3 regions of the Bacillus sp. AFS017336 genome follow, and region 1 is predicted to be linked to each of the others. Evidence: predicted binding sites of a transcription regulator. Region 1 holds the regulator's gene; each other region holds the start of a gene.
The links. The regulator Rex, encoded in region 1, represses fermentation and respiration genes when NADH is low (regulators of the CRP and FNR family bind a similar motif). The targets are predictions, from matches to a motif close to TTGTGAAATATTTCACAA.
Positions count from the first base shown of each region.

Region 1 (5,942 bases):
AAAGTAATAAAAATTAAAACTATCTTTATCATTGAGGTTCTAGATGGTATAAAGTAAGTTTTGAACTTTGTTATTTTTTTCTTCTTTCAAATTAAAAAACCACTTCCATTTAGGAAGTGGTTATTTTAATTGATATTGTAACAGCATCACAAAAATGTGAGGCGACTTATTACATCATGCCGCCCATTCCGCCCATACCCATGTCAGGCATTGCTGGAGCGTTTTTCTCAGGGATGTCAGCTACTACTGCTTCAGTTGTTAAGAACATAGCTGAAACAGATGCTGCGTTTTGAAGTGCAGAACGAGTAACTTTAGTTGGGTCAACGATTCCTTCTTCAATCATGTTTACCCATTGTCCGTTAGCAGCATTGAAACCAACGCCTACTTCCGCACCTTTTAATTTTTCAATGATTACAGATCCTTCTAAACCAGCATTTGTAGCGATTTGACGAACTGGAGATTCAAGTGCACGTAATACGATGTTGATACCAGTCGCTATGTCACCTTCTGCTTCAATTGCAGCTACTTTATTGTATACGCTCATTAATGCAGTACCACCACCAGCTACAATACCTTCTTCAACTGCAGCACGCGTAGAGTTTAATGCATCTTCAATACGTAATTTACGTTCTTTTAATTCAGTTTCAGTTGCAGCACCAACTTTGATTACTGCTACACCGCCAGCTAATTTAGCTAAACGCTCTTGTAATTTTTCGCGATCGAATTCAGAAGTTGTTTCTTCTAATTGAGCACGGATTACACCGATACGTTGTTGGATCGATGCTGTTTCACCAGCACCTTCAACGATTGTAGTGTTTTCTTTTGTTACTACAACTTTTGAAGCGCGACCTAATTGAGTGATGTTAGTTGTTTTAAGATCTAATCCTAATTCTTCTGTAATCACTTCACCGCCAGTTAAGATTGCGATGTCTTCTAACATTGCTTTACGACGGTCACCAAAGCCAGGAGCTTTAACAGTAACTGCGTTGAAAGTACCACGTAATTTGTTTACGATGATTGTTGCTTGTGCTTCACCTTCAACATCTTCAGCAATGATTAATAGTGGCTTACCTTGTTGAACAACTTGCTCAAGTACCGGTAAGATTTCTTGAATATTTGTTACTTTTTTATCTGTAATTAAGATATATGGATTTTCTAATTCAGCAACCATTTTCTCTGAATTTGTAACCATGTATGGTGAAGAGTATCCACGGTCAAATTGCATACCTTCTACTACTTCTAATTCAGTTGTGAAGCCTTTAGATTCTTCAAGTGTAATAACACCGTCGTTACCTACGCGCTCCATTGCTTCAGCGATTAATTGTCCTACTTCTGGATCTGCTGAAGAAATTGCAGCAACCTGTGCGATTGACTCTTTACCTTCAATTGGTTTAGAGATTGTTTTTAATTCTTCAATTGCTACAGCAACTGCTTTTTCGATACCTTTACGGATACCCATTGGGTTTGCACCAGCAGTTACGTTTTTAAGACCTTCACGAATCATAGCTTGCGCTAAAACTGTCGCAGTAGTTGTACCGTCCCCAGCAATCTCGTTCGTTTTGCTAGCAACTTCTGCAACTAATTTTGCACCCATGTTTTCGAATGCATCTTCTAATTCGATTTCTTTTGCGATTGTAACACCGTCATTTGTAATTAATGGAGAACCGAATTTTTTCTCAAGAACTACGTTACGTCCTTTTGGTCCTAATGTTACTTTTACAGCATCAGCTAAAGCGTCTACACCACGTAACATTGCGCGACGAGCTTCTTCACCAAATCTAATGTCCTTAGCCATTGAAATGACCTCCTTATAATATAAAAAATTTATTTTTTAATTTAAGTATTTTATTTTATTAACCTATGATTGCAAGAATATCGTTTTCGCGAAGTACTAGGTATTCAGTACCACCGTACTTAACTTCTGTACCTGAGTATTTAGAGAAGATAATGCGGTCACCTACAGATACTTCTAAAGCAATGCGCTCACCATTTTCAAGTACACGTCCAGTACCTACTGCAACAACTTTGCCTTCTTGTGGCTTTTCTTGTGCACTACCTGGTAACACGATACCGCTAGCAGTTTTTTCTTCAGACTCAACAAGCTCAATTACAACACGATCACCTAATGGCTTTAACATGTGTAATACCTCCTCAATAATCAAATCATTATTTTTTAGCACTCATTAATATTGAGTGCTAACACAATTATTAGTTTAAATAATATCAAAAAATTTTGCAAGTCTGAAGCAGGCACTTTTCTTGTCGAAATATAATCAGTTTTATCTTTACAATTAAATGTAAAATAAAAAACGAAAATTTCTTTTAAGAAACTAAAGAAACGAGTAAAATAATGTACATGTTGTTATCAACCTTTGGGTTATGAAAAATATCAACACAAAGGAGCTATCTTATTGAAAACTAGAGATTTATTGATTATCTTAACTTATGCTGTTATTCAATATTCGGCGGCATTTGGGGTTCCCTATTTATTAAATAGTAATTTATACGCTGGAGTGGAAAAGAAGACTGCTTCCCTTGAAGCGGTGGCCTTATGGAGTTGTATTAGCTTCATAACTGGTTTAATTATTATACTGATTTTATTACATAAGCCCATTTTTGAAGGAATTAAGAATTTTAAGCATAACTATCGTACAATATTAAATTGGGTAATTTTAGGTTACTTCATTACGATGGCAACTCAAATTGTGTGTAATATCATTTTAATTTATGTATTCAATTTACATACAGGCTCTGAAAATACTCAAAATATCTTAAATATTGCTAAACTGAATCCTGCATTTATTATCATACCAAGTCTAGTAGCACCGATATTAGAAGAGATAATTTTCCGCCGAATCATTTTCAAAAGGCTTTATAATCGCTTACCATTTATTATTTCTGCTGGGATTAGTTCAGCAATATTTTCGTTTATGCATGGCGACTTACCATTCTTTTTATCTTACTTCCTAATTGGTTTCGTATTTTGTTATTTATACAAACGTACAAATTCAATTATCGTTCCAATTTTAACACATATGTTAATGAACACATTTGTAGTTTTTCAGCAGTTAAATTTACATTAAAGAAACCCCCAATATTTTGGGGGTTTTTAAATTAATCTAATTTTATTGTTGTAAAAAATATGCCAATGTTTGTAGTTCAACCGCTAGGTCTATATGATGAATACGAATATGTTCTGGTACACTAATTCGAGCAGGAGTAAAATTTAAGATTCCTCTTATATTTTTTCCATTTAATCGATCTGCTATTGATTGAGCTACAGGTGCAGGTACAGTTAAAATAACGATTTGAATATCATCATTCATTACGTCTTCTAAATTATCTAAATTATAGACAGGTACTCCACCAATTTCAGTTCCAATCTTATTTGGATCAATATCAAATGCCATTTCAATTTTAGTATTATTATTTTTTATAAAATTATAGTGTAAGAATGCAGTCCCTAAATTACCTACACCAATTAATGCAACTTTCATCACTTCATGTTGGTTAAGCGCTTTCGAGAAAAAAGTTAATAAGTAATTTACGTTATATCCATATCCTTTTTTTCCAAGTGCTCCAAAATAAGAAAAATCTCTTCTAATCGTAGCGGAATCTACCTTTACTGCTTCACTTAACTCTGCTGAAGAAACTCTTTGTTTACCTGATAAAGACAAATTCTTTATAAAACGGTAATATAAAGGTAGACGTTTAGCAGTAGCTTGTGGAATTTTAATTTGTTCCGAGTCCATTTTTTAATCCCCCACTTACTGTAATTCTTTTTACTATGGTGTGTAATTTAGCTTTACTTTAGTAATAAAGTACTTGTTCTAATGTAAAATATACACTATATTTAAGAATTTTGACAGTCTACAGTTACTCAGATAAAAAATTTTGCAATGAGGTGTTATCCATGATTCTTTTACAAGTAAATAATGTCTCAAAGTATTTTGGTAGTGACATTATTCTTTCAAATATAAAATTAGAAGTTCAAACGAATGATCGAGTTGCGATTGTTGGTCGTAATGGCGCAGGAAAATCTACATTACTCAAAATAATAGCTGGTGAATTGTCTTACGACGGAGGCGAGATAAATAAGCCTAAGGACGTTACTGTAGGCTACCTAGCCCAAAATACTGGATTACAAAGTGATCAAACGATATGGGAAGAATATTATTCTGTTTTTAATCATTTAGTTGAGATGCAGGAAAATATGAGAAAATTAGAAGTAAAAATGACTCAAGAAGAAGTCTATTCTAATCAGCCTGTTTATGACAAGATAATGAATGAATATGATCATCTTCAATATACATTCAAAGAAAACGGCGGTTATCAGTTTGAAGCAGATATTCGTTCAATTATTAGCGGCTTAGGTTTCAGTAATGAAGATTACGAAACAAAAATTTCTTCGTTAAGCGGTGGGCAAAAAACAAGACTTGCTTTAGGTAAACTATTATTAACAAAGCCTGATCTATTAATACTGGATGAGCCTACAAATCACTTGGATATTGATACACTTAGTTGGTTAGAGCGTTATTTACAATCTTATCCTGGTGCGGTATTAATTGTATCCCACGATCGATATTTCCTTGATCAAGTTGTAAATATTGTTTATGAAATATCTAATCGTAGGCATCAACGTTTTGTTGGGAACTATAGTAAATATCTTGATTTAAAAGCTGCTCAATATGAGCAAGAGCTTAAACAGTTCGAAAAACAACAAGAAGAAATCTCTAAGCTTGAAGATTTTGTACAACGTAATATTGCACGTGCCTCAACTACAAAAAGAGCACAAAGTCGTAGAAAACAGCTCGACAGAATGGTTCGATTAGACAAGCCACTTGGAGAAGATTCTTCAGCTAATTTTTCATTTGCAATTGAAAAACAAAGTGGAAATGACGTCCTTTCAATACAAGATTTATTTATTGGATATAACCGCATCCCTACAATTGATCAAACAATGAAGTTTGTATTGAACCGAGGAGATAGTGTTGCACTAGTCGGTCCAAACGGTGTTGGAAAGTCGACATTACTTAAGACGATTATTGGTGATTTAAATAAATTACAAGGAACAATTGATTTTGGTGCAAATGTTTCGGTCGGTTATTATGACCAGGAGCAAGCTAAGCTTACATCTAACAAAAGAGTATTAGATGAACTTTGGGATGATTATCCATTAAAGCCTGAACAAGAGATTCGAACAATATTAGGGAATTTTTTATTTTCTGGCGATGATGTGACTAAAATCGTTACCTCTTTAAGCGGTGGAGAAAAAGCAAGATTAGCATTAGCAAAACTTATGATGAAAAAAGCTAATTTTCTAATTCTTGATGAGCCTACCAACCATTTGGATTTAGATAGTAAAGAAGTTTTAGAAAATGCTTTATTAGATTATCCTGGGACTATTTTGTTTGTATCACATGATCGTTATTTTATGAACAGATTATCCACAAAAACTTTCGAACTAGCAAAAGAAGGATTATCAATTTATCTAGGTGATTATGACTATTACCAATTTAAGAAAAACGAAGCATATGAGAAAGAACAAGCTGAAAAAGAAGTTATGTTAACACAAGTTAAACAATCATCTCAACCAGTTTCTGATTATCAACAAGACAAAGAATTAAAGAAAAAACTTCGTCAAACTCAGCGTCGTATTGAGGAGATCGAAAGCAATATCTCGCAATTTGAGCTTGATATAGAAACAATCGAACTAGAACTATGCAAACCAGAAGTTTACGGAGACTTTCAATTAGTACACGAATTAACAAGTAAGAAAAATGATTTAGAAGCTAAGTTAATAGACCTAATGGAAGAATGGGAAAACTTACAAGAGTAATGATTAAACGGATATGCTGATTGCTATCCGTTTTTTCTTATCTACATTTTTATCCACATAACTTTTGCTATATTTTAGCTTTTACACAGGTTTATACACATTA
Region 1 is NZ_NUCO01000149.1:8,629-14,570, forward strand. Features, by position in the region: gene groL (chaperonin GroEL) at 170-1,795, opposite strand; gene groES (co-chaperone GroES) at 1,854-2,138, opposite strand; gene CN601_RS25185 (CPBP family intramembrane glutamic endopeptidase) at 2,412-3,083, shown strand; gene CN601_RS25190 (redox-sensing transcriptional repressor Rex) at 3,126-3,752, opposite strand; gene CN601_RS25195 (ABC-F family ATP-binding cassette domain-containing protein) at 3,914-5,839, shown strand.

Region 2 (5,942 bases), on a different contig from region 1:
ATATGAACTTTGGAATTAAATTTTAATGAAATTGACAATTTATAAACAATGACATATTATGTTTAGTGATTAATAAACATTTTAACTATTTGTTTGTGAAATTATAGATAATAAAAGGTTGTGTTTGCCAATGGAAAATTTAGATGCTTTTTGGAATGCTGGAAATAAAGAATTAAAACAAGGGTATAGCGAAGAGAAGGATCATTATTCATGCCTACTTTGTAGTGAAAAAATTGAGAAAGGAATTGTTTATCAAGATTCAGGTGTTTTATATGAGGCTGAAAAATTTATGAAGATTCATATAGAACGTAATCATAATTCTGTTTTCGACTATTTAATTAAACTGGATAAGAAGTTGACAGGATTAACTGAACATCAAAACCATCTTCTAAGTCTTTTTTACCAAGGTAAGAGTGATGCAGATATTCAAAAAGAAACTGGAATTGGCAGTGCTTCAACAATTAGGAATCATCGCTTTGTTTTAAAAGAAAAAGAGCGACAAGCGAAATTATTCCTCGTGTTGATGGAGCTTTTAAAGGAAAAGGATCAGCATGCTCCAAACTTTTTACCGCTTCATAAAACGGCGAAAATGGTTGATGATCGTTATAACATCACTGAAGACGAGAAGGAAAAAAGTTTAAAAAAATATTTTCCTGAAGGCGTGGATGGCCCATTAACAAAATTTCCATTAAAGGAAAAACAAAAACTTGTTGTTTTGAGAGAAATCGCTAAAAGATTTTCACCAAATAAGTCATATACAGAAAAAGAGATAAATGCGGTACTAACAGCTATTTACCATGACTATGTCATATTAAGAAGATATTTAATTGAGTATGGATTTATTGATCGTAAGGCAGATGGAAGTAGCTATTGGCTAAAAGTTTAGTAAAAGAAAGGATTGTTATGAAATGAGTAGGAAAAAAGAATTAAAAATGCAGTATAAAGAAACGAAAGTGCAAGCAGGAATATACCAAATTAGGAATGTTAAAAATGAAAAAATATTTATTGTAAGTACTAAAAATTTAAAAACAATAAATGGAAAGAAATTTGAATTAGAGGCAGGGTCTTGTACAAATCAAGCTCTTCAACAAGAATGGAATGAATATGGTAAAGAATCATTTGTTTTTGAGGAATTAGAGGTTTTGAAAGAAGAAGATATTAGTCCATTAGGTATTAAGGGAGATTTAAAGAAGCTTGAGGAAAAATGGCTTGAAAAACTGCAACCGTTCGGTGAACGAGGTTATAACTCATTTAATGGTAAGGGTGATCAAGCTTGATTACATCAGAGATAAATCCCGATAGGCAAAAGGTAACAAAATTTACTTTATTACGTCCTATGATTCTGTTTCTAATTCCATTGCTTTTAAGTAATATTCTGCAGTCAATTGGCCAAGTTTTTAGCATGATTATAGTGGGGAATTGGCTAGGAGAAAATGCTCTAGCTGCAATTTCTGCTTTCTTTCCAATATTTTTCTTTTTGGTTTCTTTTATTATTGGAATTGGATCTGGTAGTTCAATTTTAATCGGTCAGGCATATGGAGCAAAGTTTGATGAGAGGTTAAAAGCAATTGTTGGAACGACTCTTACTTTTACTTTAATTCTTGCTGTCGCCTTAGCTATTATTGGTAATCTTTTTATTGAAGATTTACTTAAATTAATAGGGACACCTGAAAATATTCTTAATGTAAGTAGTCATTATGCGTCGATTTTATTTTGGTCAATACCGGTTTTATTTATCTATATGGTTTATACGACTCTCATGAGAGGTATTGGAGATTCGAAAACTCCATTTTACTTTCTAGTATTGAGTACAGTTTTAAATGTTGCTCTGTTACCGCCTTTAGTATTTGGATGGATCGGTATTCCGAGGTTAGGAATTTACGGAGCGGCGTATGCATCAGTTGTTTCAACGATTTTAACATGTATCGTTCTAATTATTTACTTATCTAAAACGAAGCATCCTCTTAGAATTGATTCATCAATTAGAAAATATTTACGAATGGATTTTGAACTATTAAAATTAATTTTAAAAATTGGTATACCGACTAGTATAAATATGGTTTTTCTTTCGATTTCAGAAATCGCCGTTATTACGTTTGTTAATCATTATGGATCAAATGCTACAGCTTCTTACGGGGTAGTAAATCAATTGTTAAGCTATGTTCAGATGCCGTCAATCTGTATTGGTATTGCAGTTTCAATTTTTGCTGCTCAGTCAATTGGTTCGAATCAGTTTGAACGATTAAACCAAGTTATTAAAATAGGATTACTACTTAACTATGTGCTTGGTGGCATAGTCATTTTATTAACCTATCTTTTCTCAGAACCGATTTTAAATTTATTTTTAACAAACGCAAGTACAGTTCACATTGCCAATAGTTTATTAATGATCACTTTATGGGGATATTTAATCCTTGGCCATTCATTTATTTTGACGTCAACAATGCGAGCAAGCGGCGCAGTTCTCTGGCCGACTCTAATTAGCATTTTCGTCATATGGTGTATTGAAGTACCAGTAGCCTATCTATTGTCTCATTACACACATCTCGGAATGAAAGGAATTTGGGTAGGATATCCGGCAGCCTTTATAGTTGGCCTTTGTCTAAACTATTTTTACTACAAATTTTCTTGGAAAAAGAAACGCATCGTCCGATTAATAAATTAATATATAGGGCGTAAACCACGAGATAATTTCTCGTGGTTTTTTTCCCGTTTAGAAAGAAAAATAGACGTAGTTTCTAATTCAGGCAAAAGTAAAACTATGGCCTGTCTTCGCCAATTTTTCTTTCTTTATTTCCACCCTTCTTAATCCGTAACTTAACGTATACCTTTATTGTTAGAGGAACATACTTTTATAGATGCGAACATGAAAAGTATATAGAGTGATGAATTTCACAAAATAGTAACATTAGTAAAAATTTGTTTAGAATAATTAATTCCAATGGACAATAAGATATTACAGTGTAGGGGGGATAGCAGATGGAGTTGGATAATGTCACACTCAGTAGATTACTAACAAGTATGACACTAGTATTTCACATTATTTTTGCAACGATTGGTGTTGGGATCCCATTAATGATTGCGATTGCTGAGGGATTGGGGATTTTAAAAAAAGACCCACATTATTCGTTAATGGCAAGGAGATGGGCTAGAGGCTACACCATTACTGTTGCAGTTGGAGTAGTTACTGGAACGTGTATCGGTCTACAACTATCTTTATTATGGCCGAGCTTTATGAGAATTGCAGGTCAGGCTATTAGTTTTCCGTTATTTATGGAAACATTTGCTTTCTTTTTTGAAGCAATCTTTCTTGGAATATATTTATATACCTGGGATCGATTCAAAAAGCCTATTTATCATTGGCTAATTATTTTACCCGTTATATTAGGCTCGACCTTGTCAGCATTTTTTATCACTACCGTAAATGCATTTATGAATACGCCACAAGGTTTTACCTTGAAAAATGGAGCAATTAAAACGGTCGATCCAATTGCCGCAATGTTTAATCCAGCGGCACCATCAAAAACATTGCATGTAATCGTTACTGCATATGTTGCATCTGCTCTCATATTGACTTCGATCGCTGCAATTCAAATATTAAGAGGAATGAATACAGAATATACACGAAAAGGTCTACGATTAGCGGCTACATTAGGCTTAATATTCGCCGTTTTAACTGGAATAACAGGGGATGTCTCAGCAAAATTTCTTGCTAAATACCAACCGGAAAAGTTAGCTGCAATCGAATGGCACTTTGAAACACAGAGAGGGGCAGACTTTGTCTTATTCGGAACATTAGACGATCAGACCCATGAAGTAAAATATGAAATTCGCATTCCTAAATTATTAAGCTTTTTATCTTTTTCAGATTTCAATGCACCAGTAATTGGTTTAAATGAATTTCCAAAAGATGAGACCCCACCTTTATACATACATTATTTATTTGATATTAAGATGACCTTTGTTGGATTAATTATATCGATGACCTTTATTTTTGTTGTATTTTCAATTAAAAAGAAAAATTGGATGCACAATAAATGGCTATTACGTGGACTAGCAATGACCGGACCCCTAGCGATGATTAATATCGAACTAGGATGGATGATTGCTGAAGTTGGCCGTCAGCCATGGATATTAAGAGGATATATGAAGGTTTCAGAAGGGGCCACAACAGCCAAAGGACTAGGCGGAATGTTTTGGTTATTTTTTGTATTGTATGTATTTTTAGGAGTGTTTTGTACAATCGTAATTCGAAAAATGTTCATTCATAATCCACCCGAAGATGAACTTCAATATCGTTTAAAAAAATAGGCTTTGTTAAATAAGTTTGAACAGAGCTGATGAATAGGAGGGTGAGCTTCTTTGAATATTGAGTTATTAGGAATAATCGTTTTATGGACATTCCTATATGGATATATCATCATTGCATCAATTGACTTCGGTGCAGGATTCTTTGCTTATTACGGAAAGGTTACGAAGAAGGATCATTTAATAAGTAATTTAATTAGTAGATATTTATCACCAGTCTGGGAAATTACCAACGTATTTTTTGTATTTTTCTTTGTAGGGATTATTGGATTCTTTCCAAGTGTTGCATTCTACTACGGTACAGCTTTATTAATCCCAGGTAGTATCTCACTAGTACTGTTAGCAATTAGAGGATCATTCTACGCATTTTCAAACTACGGTTCAAAGGATAATAAAGTATATTTATTCCTATACGGAGCGACTGGCTTGTTAATACCTGCATCACTTTGTACAGTTCTAACGATCTCTGGTGGAGGGTATATTTTTGAAAAAAACGGAGTCGTTCAATTTTTAGCTAAAAATTTATTAACAAGCATCTATTCATGGAGTGTTGTAATCATTGCAATCATTTCAGTTTTATATATTAGCGCAACATTTTTAACATACTACGCTAGTAAAGCAAAGGATGAAAGTGCTCTAGCAATTTTACGACAATACGCCTTATTTTGGACCGTTCCAACAATCCTATCAAGCTTCCTTGTATTTGTAGGATTACGAGATAACAATACTAGGTTTTATCAAAATATCATTAACCATTATTGGTGGATGTTTTTACTTTCACTAATTTGCTTTCTGATTGCATCAACTTTAATTTTAATAAAACGAAACTACGGAACAGCTTTTATCTTTGTTATGCTCCAATTCTTCTTCGCATTTTTCGGTTACGGAGCAGCACACTTGCCATATATTTTAGACCCATATATAACAATCTATAACGGCTATACAAATCAAACGTCCGGAACAATGCTAGTAACCGTATTTTTATTAGGGTTACTCCTACTGGTACCATCATTGCTATTCTTATTTAAACTATTTTTATTTGATGCCGAATATATTCAAGGGAAAAAGTAGAGCGGAGGAGATGACATGCACTCTTCAAATAAACATGAAAAACGTTTAGTTATTTTATGCTTTATCGTCGCTTTAATAATGGGGTTATCCTTTATTAGTAAGTTTTTTCATTGATTTGTGGGGAGGTTTGCAATATTTTATTGTGGCCTCTTTTTTTATGGTGGTGCAAATAATGAAGTAGAACTGCAAATAAATTCCCTAGGTAGTAATGATGTTGAAGGTGCAAATAAATCGGGTGAAACTGCAATTAAATCTAGCAAAAGTGCAAATAAACTAATGGAACTGCAAATAAAAATGGAAGAACTGCAAATAAATTACGTGAACCTGCAATTAAAAATATCAAAACTGCAAATAAAAAAGGTGAAGCTGCAAATAAGAAGCTAAATTCACTTAAAATGAAGTCGATTTTACCTAGATTTACAATTTTAGTACGTTGAATATAAGAAAATAGTGTAAATCTAAGCAAAATCATTCAAAATATCATCTAGTAGCCACCTTAATTAGGCACTTTCTAAAACTTTTCCTTCTTTTACAAGGAGAGTGCGAGTCGAGACATTCTTTGC
Region 2 is NZ_NUCO01000009.1:144,145-150,086, reverse strand. Features, by position in the region: gene CN601_RS04235 (DUF2087 domain-containing protein) at 131-886, shown strand; gene CN601_RS04230 (GIY-YIG nuclease family protein) at 909-1,277, shown strand; gene CN601_RS04225 (MATE family efflux transporter) at 1,337-2,665, shown strand; gene CN601_RS04220 (cytochrome ubiquinol oxidase subunit I) at 2,980-4,311, shown strand; gene CN601_RS04215 (cytochrome d ubiquinol oxidase subunit II) at 4,363-5,379, shown strand; gene CN601_RS26490 (hypothetical protein) at 5,633-5,851, opposite strand; gene CN601_RS04205 (amino acid ABC transporter ATP-binding protein) at 5,880-5,942, opposite strand, start outside.
Region 2: CN601_RS04220 (cytochrome ubiquinol oxidase subunit I) is a predicted target of Rex. The motif match lies at 2,881-2,898, and genes of this name have one in related genera.

Region 3 (5,942 bases), on a different contig from region 1:
ACTCATAATATGCAACAAGCAGCACGTGTTTCTGATAAAACTGCTTTCTTCTTAAGCGGTGAGGTAGTTGAGTTCTCAAATACAAATAAACTATTCTCGACTCCTAAAGATAAACGCACAGAAGACTATATTACTGGACGATTCGGTTAATAGAAGGGGAAATGGTGGCAATAATATGAGAAATCAATTTGAAACAGAGTTAAAATCATTACAAGAAATGATCATCGAGCTAGCCGAGAAAACAAAAAAAGCTGTAGTTAAGAGTATGGATGCATTCCGAACTGAAAATATTGAATTAGCTTTAGAAGTCATTGATGAAGATGAGCGAATCAATAAATTGGAAAAAGAAGTTAATGAATTAATTTTAGTCATAATAACAAGACAACAGCCAGTTGCAGTAGATTTAAGAAGAAACTTAACAGCAATTAAGATTGCCCATGACCTTGAACGAGTTGCAGATTATGCAGTAAATATCGCAAAGTCGACAATTCGTATTCGTGGCCGTCAAGAAAACTTACCTATAGAAAATATCGAAAAGATGCATGAACTTGGTTTAGATATGTTAACAAAAGCTTCAGAAGCATACCGAACTGAAGATTTACAAGCTGCAAAAGAGATTGGTGAAATTGACGATCTAGTTGATGAGTTATATGGAACGACTGTACGAAATTTAATGTCAAGTATTGTTGAGTCGCCTGAGCATGTCGCAAATATTTTGCAAATGGCATTCATTTGTAGATATCTTGAAAGAATTGCAGATTATGCAACTAATATTGCAGAGAACATTTACTATTTAGTAAAAGGTAAGCATTATTTATTAAATCAATAAAATAATAAAAGGGTGTTCAGTTCATATTTTACTGGACGCCCTTTTGTCATATTTATGTAATATTAAGCATACTTCTTTAACTAGTATAACATTTTGGGGTGGTAACAAATGAAGGTTGTTATTTTAGCTGGAGGATACGGTCAAAGGCTTTTACCAATTACTAACAACATTCCTAAACCACTATTACCAATCGCAAATAGAGCGGCAATTGAGCATTTATTATTACATCTAACAAGATTGGGGTTTAATGAGTTTATAATTCAGCTTCATTATATGTCCCAAGCCATAATTGAAACAATTAACGCGATGAAATTAAAAAATGTTTCAATTGATTATATTATAGAAGAAAAAAGCTTAGGCTCAGCTGGTTGTTTGCGATTATCTAAGCATTTTCTCAATGAGCCCTTTCTATTAGTGAATGGTGATATTTTATTTGATGGAGAAATTAGAGACTCATTAAAGAATCATTTAGAAAATAAGAGTAAATTTTCTATGTTTGTAAAACAAGTTGAAAATTGTGGATCTTATGGAAATGTAAAAGTGAAAAATGGACAAATAATCGATTTTATTGAGAAGCCTAATGAGGGTAGTGAAATTAGTAAACTAGTAAATACCGGGATTTATATTATGAGTCCGGAATTATTATTTCAAATTCCAGAAAATCGATATTTTGACATTAGTAATGACTTAATCCCTTTGATGTTAAAAAATAATATTAGTATGAATGCTTATCATTTAGAAGGTTACTGGATTGATTATGGGACTCCTAGACGCTTTGCAAAGCTAAATGTAGATTGGATTGAAGAAAAATTAAACTTGCCTATTCCGGCCGTTCAAATATTACCACGAATTTTTTTAGGTGAGCATGTAACGATTAATAATAATGTAAAGATTGTTTCTCCAGTAATTATTGGCAATGATGTTACAATCGAAGAAAACTGTGTAATTGGTCCGTACGTATCAATTAGCTCAAATATTAGAATCGATCAGGGGAGCGTTTTACAGCATCAAGCAGTCTTTCAAAAATATACTCTGAATTATGAAAATAAATTTGTACATAATTCAATAAAAAAAAAATCAAAAGAAATGCAATGAATCAATAAAAAGTATGGAAATTATCTTGAAAGAATGTTATTATATACAAGTCTGATTATGTCACTATGTCAGGAGGGAAAATAAAATGCGCGTAAATATTACTTTAGCATGTACAGAATGCGGAGATCGTAACTACATCACTACTAAAAATAAACGTAATAACCCAGACCGTCTTGAGCTTAAAAAATATTGCCCAAGACTTAAAAAAGTTACAGTTCATCGCGAAACAAAATAAACAGTAGGAATTTTCCTACTGTTTTTTTTTATATAAAAATTTATAATCTAATTAGAAACGTCATTTTAATATTTAATCCTATTGATAGAAACTTTAATCCTGACCTTAGGAGGCCATAATGGAAAAAAAAGACATTAGAAATAATATGATGAAAAATTTGAAAAATATTTCAGTATTAGACAGAGAGAAAAAGTCGAAGCAAATAATAGAAACATTATTTAGTACAAAACAATTAAAGGATGCAAACATAATTGCAACAACGATGCCGATGGAGCACGAGATAAATACTAAGTATTTAATAGCTACTTGTTGGAATGAGAATAAATCGGTTGTTGTACCGAAATGTAATCACAAAACAAGAGAAATGGATTTTTATAAAATCAGTTCGTTTGAAGATTTAAAAGAAGGCTATTTTGGTATACAGGAGCCGATTGAAGAAAATTGCGAGAAAATAGAAAAGGAACAGATTGATTTAGTAATTGTTCCTGGAGTAGCATACACATTAAAAGGAGAACGATTAGGCTATGGCGGCGGTTATTACGATCGCTACTTAGAAGACTATAATAAGCCTCTTTTAGCTTTAGCGTATGATATTCAAATCGTTAATGAGCTACCAACAGAAAAACATGACATTAAAATACCTTTCATCATAACAGAATCAGAAATAATACAAGCTTTCCAATAAGTGCATAAAGCGACACCTTTTGTTTAAAATAAATGATGAATTAAACCGCTATTCCTTAAAGAAAATTTGTTTTTAATGTTTATTGTAACAAATTTGTAAAATGTTTCACAAACTTTAAGCGGATATACATATATAATATAAAAGTCCCAATCACTTACACTTTTATAACACTAATGAGGTGGATTTAATGTTACAAAAAGAAATTAATCGAGTCGCACTTATTGGTACAGGCGCAGTTGGAGCGAGTTATGCTTTTGGAATGTTAAACAAAGGTATTGCCGAAGAATTAGTTATGATCGACTTAAACAAAGATAAAGCAGAAGGAGACGCGATGGATTTAAGTCATTGTTTACCTTTTGTCAGTTCTAGAACAAAAATCTGGGCTGGAGATTATAGTGATTGTAAAGATGCTGGCTTAGTCGTTATTACAGCTGGAGCTGCACAAAAGCCTGGAGAAACACGACTAGATTTAGTGGTGAAAAATTGCTCGATTTTTAAAGGTATCGTTGGAGAGATTATGGCTTCTGGTTTTGACGGTATCTTTTTAATCGCTACGAATCCAGTTGATATATTAACTTATGCAACCTGGAAATACTCGGGATTACCGAAAGAAAGAGTAATCGGATCAGGTACTAGTTTAGATACTGCACGTTTTAGATATATGCTAGGAGATTATTTTAATGTTGATTCAAGAAATATCCATGGATATATAATAGGTGAACACGGGGATAGTGAACTTCCTGTTTGGTCACAAACAACTGTTGGTACTTCACCAGTGCACCATGTTTTAAAGAAAAATCCGAAATATAGTCAAAGAGAGCTTGATGAAATCTTTTTAAATACACGTGATGCTGCATATCATATTATTAAGAAGAAAGGTGCAACATACTACGGTATTGGAATGGGATTAGTTAGGTTAACTAAAGCAATACTTGAAAATGAAAATAGTATTATTACTGTTTCAGCATATTTAGAAGGTCAATATGGAGAAAATGATATTTATATCGGTGTTCCAGCGGTTTTAAATAGAGGCGGAATTCGTGAAATCGTCGAATTAGATTTAAATGAATTAGAACAACGACAATTTAAAAATTCAGTTGAGACATTAAGAAAAACGATGGAACCTATTTTGTAAGCAGTACGAAAAAACCTCTTTCAATTGAAAGAGGTCTTTTTATAGAAAAAGAAGAATAATTTCATTAACGTGTAATTTGAAAGAGATTCTATCTTCTAATATTGTTAAGTTAACGATAACTGTTCAGAGGGAGGCTGTTTTGAAAAAAATAAATCGAAAGTTCGTCTTGTTATTAATGGTATTAATCACAATTGTTGGACTAGCTCTTTTTATTAGGAACCAAAATAGTGTAAACAATGAACCTCAAACAAATGAAGCAAAACGTTCACTGGTGTTCCCAAATTATAATCATACAGCTATAGAAGCTGAGAATGGCTTATTAGAGGTCACAAATCCTAAATCAGATTTAGTATTAGTGAATAAAGAAAGAAAGCTTCCAGATGGATATGGACCGCCTGATTTAATTTATCCCATTGTTCCGTTACATGGTGTTAGTAAAGATAAAACTTTAATGAGAAAAGAAGCAGGCCATGCATTAGAAAAATTATTTGAAAAAGCTGAATCAGATGGTATTGAACTGACACCAGTTTCCGCATACCGTTCTTTTGAAAGACAAAAAAGCTTATATAATTATTATGTACAAATTCATGGAGAAGATTGGACACAATCCTTTAGTGCTGTTCCCGGTACAAGTGAACATCAAACTGGATTAGCAATTGATGTATCGTCGCCAAACTTTGGAAATAAGCTAGAGCAGGGATTTGGAAAAACAAAGGAAGGGATATGGTTGGCAAAGCATGCACATGAATGTGGGTTTGTCATTCGTTATCCAGAAGATAAGGTTGAAATGACAGGATATGACTATGAACCATGGCATATAAGATATGTAGGAATCAAATACGCAACCTATCTTTATAAAAATAATTTAGTTTTAGAAGAAGTCATGAAACCAAATCATTAAATACTTAAATAATATATGATTGTTTGGTATTTCACATTGACGAGTAACTGTTTCCAACTTATACTAATTACATATTTAGAAAGATTAAATAGTAGGAGTTAAAAATGAAATCCGTATATGATATTCAACAATTTCTAAAGAATTATGGCACCTTTATATATACAGGTGATCGATTAGCAGACTTGATGTTAATGCAAGATGAGCTTAAAGAGTTATTTTTGGCAAATATTTTAGATATAAAAGATTTACAAGTGGCAACGTTGATCTTAAAAAAAGAGATGGATGTAATTAAAAATAAGACGGTTTGAAGAAAATCGTTTTTTTTTAGGATCGAATTGCAAGCGATTTCACAACGGAGGGAGAAGGCAAAATGGATAAAATGATTGTAGGCGTAGATTTAGGTGGGACAAGTATTAAATTGGCATTATTAACAGATAACGGGGAATTCATAGATAAATGGGAAGTGCCAACTGATAAATCAGATAGTGGTAAGCATATTCCAAAAACAATAACGATCGCGATTGAAGAAAAGCTAAACCAAATGAATAAAACAAAAGAAGATATAGCTGGAATCGGTATTGGTGCACCAGGTTCAGTTCGCCTTGAAGATGGATTAATATTTGCAGCAGTAAATTTAGGGTGGGTTAATTTTCCTTTAAAAGAAATTTTAGAAAAGGAATCTGGTATTCCCGTAATTGTTGATAATGATGCAAATATAGCTGCAGTAGGGGAAATGTGGAAGGGTGCTGGAAACGGTGCTAAAGACGTTGTAATGGTGACGTTAGGAACAGGTGTCGGCGGTGGCGTAATTGTAAATGGAGATGTAGCACACGGAATTAGTGGATCTGCAGGTGAAATTGGTCATATAACTGTTCAACTTGAAAATGGAGTACTTTGCAATTGTGGTAAAAGGGGTTGTTTAGAAACAATTTCTTCAGCTACTGGTATTGCAAGAATCGCAAACGAAAAATTACAAAATACGACAAAAGAGACGGTTTTAAAGGAAATTGCAAATGGGTCCCAAATTACAACTAAGGATGTATTTGAAGCTTATTCAAAAGG
Region 3 is NZ_NUCO01000020.1:232,334-238,275, reverse strand. Features, by position in the region: gene pstB (phosphate ABC transporter ATP-binding protein PstB) at 1-150, shown strand, start outside; gene phoU (phosphate signaling complex protein PhoU) at 176-829, shown strand; gene CN601_RS11310 (nucleotidyltransferase family protein) at 938-1,924, shown strand; gene rpmG (50S ribosomal protein L33) at 2,010-2,159, shown strand; gene CN601_RS11300 (5-formyltetrahydrofolate cyclo-ligase) at 2,278-2,844, shown strand; gene CN601_RS11295 (L-lactate dehydrogenase) at 3,032-3,979, shown strand; gene CN601_RS11290 (M15 family metallopeptidase) at 4,155-4,880, shown strand; gene CN601_RS11285 (YqgQ family protein) at 4,985-5,188, shown strand; gene CN601_RS11280 (ROK family glucokinase) at 5,251-5,942, shown strand, end outside.
Region 3: CN601_RS11295 (L-lactate dehydrogenase) is a predicted target of Rex. The motif match lies at 2,938-2,955, and genes of this name have one in related genera.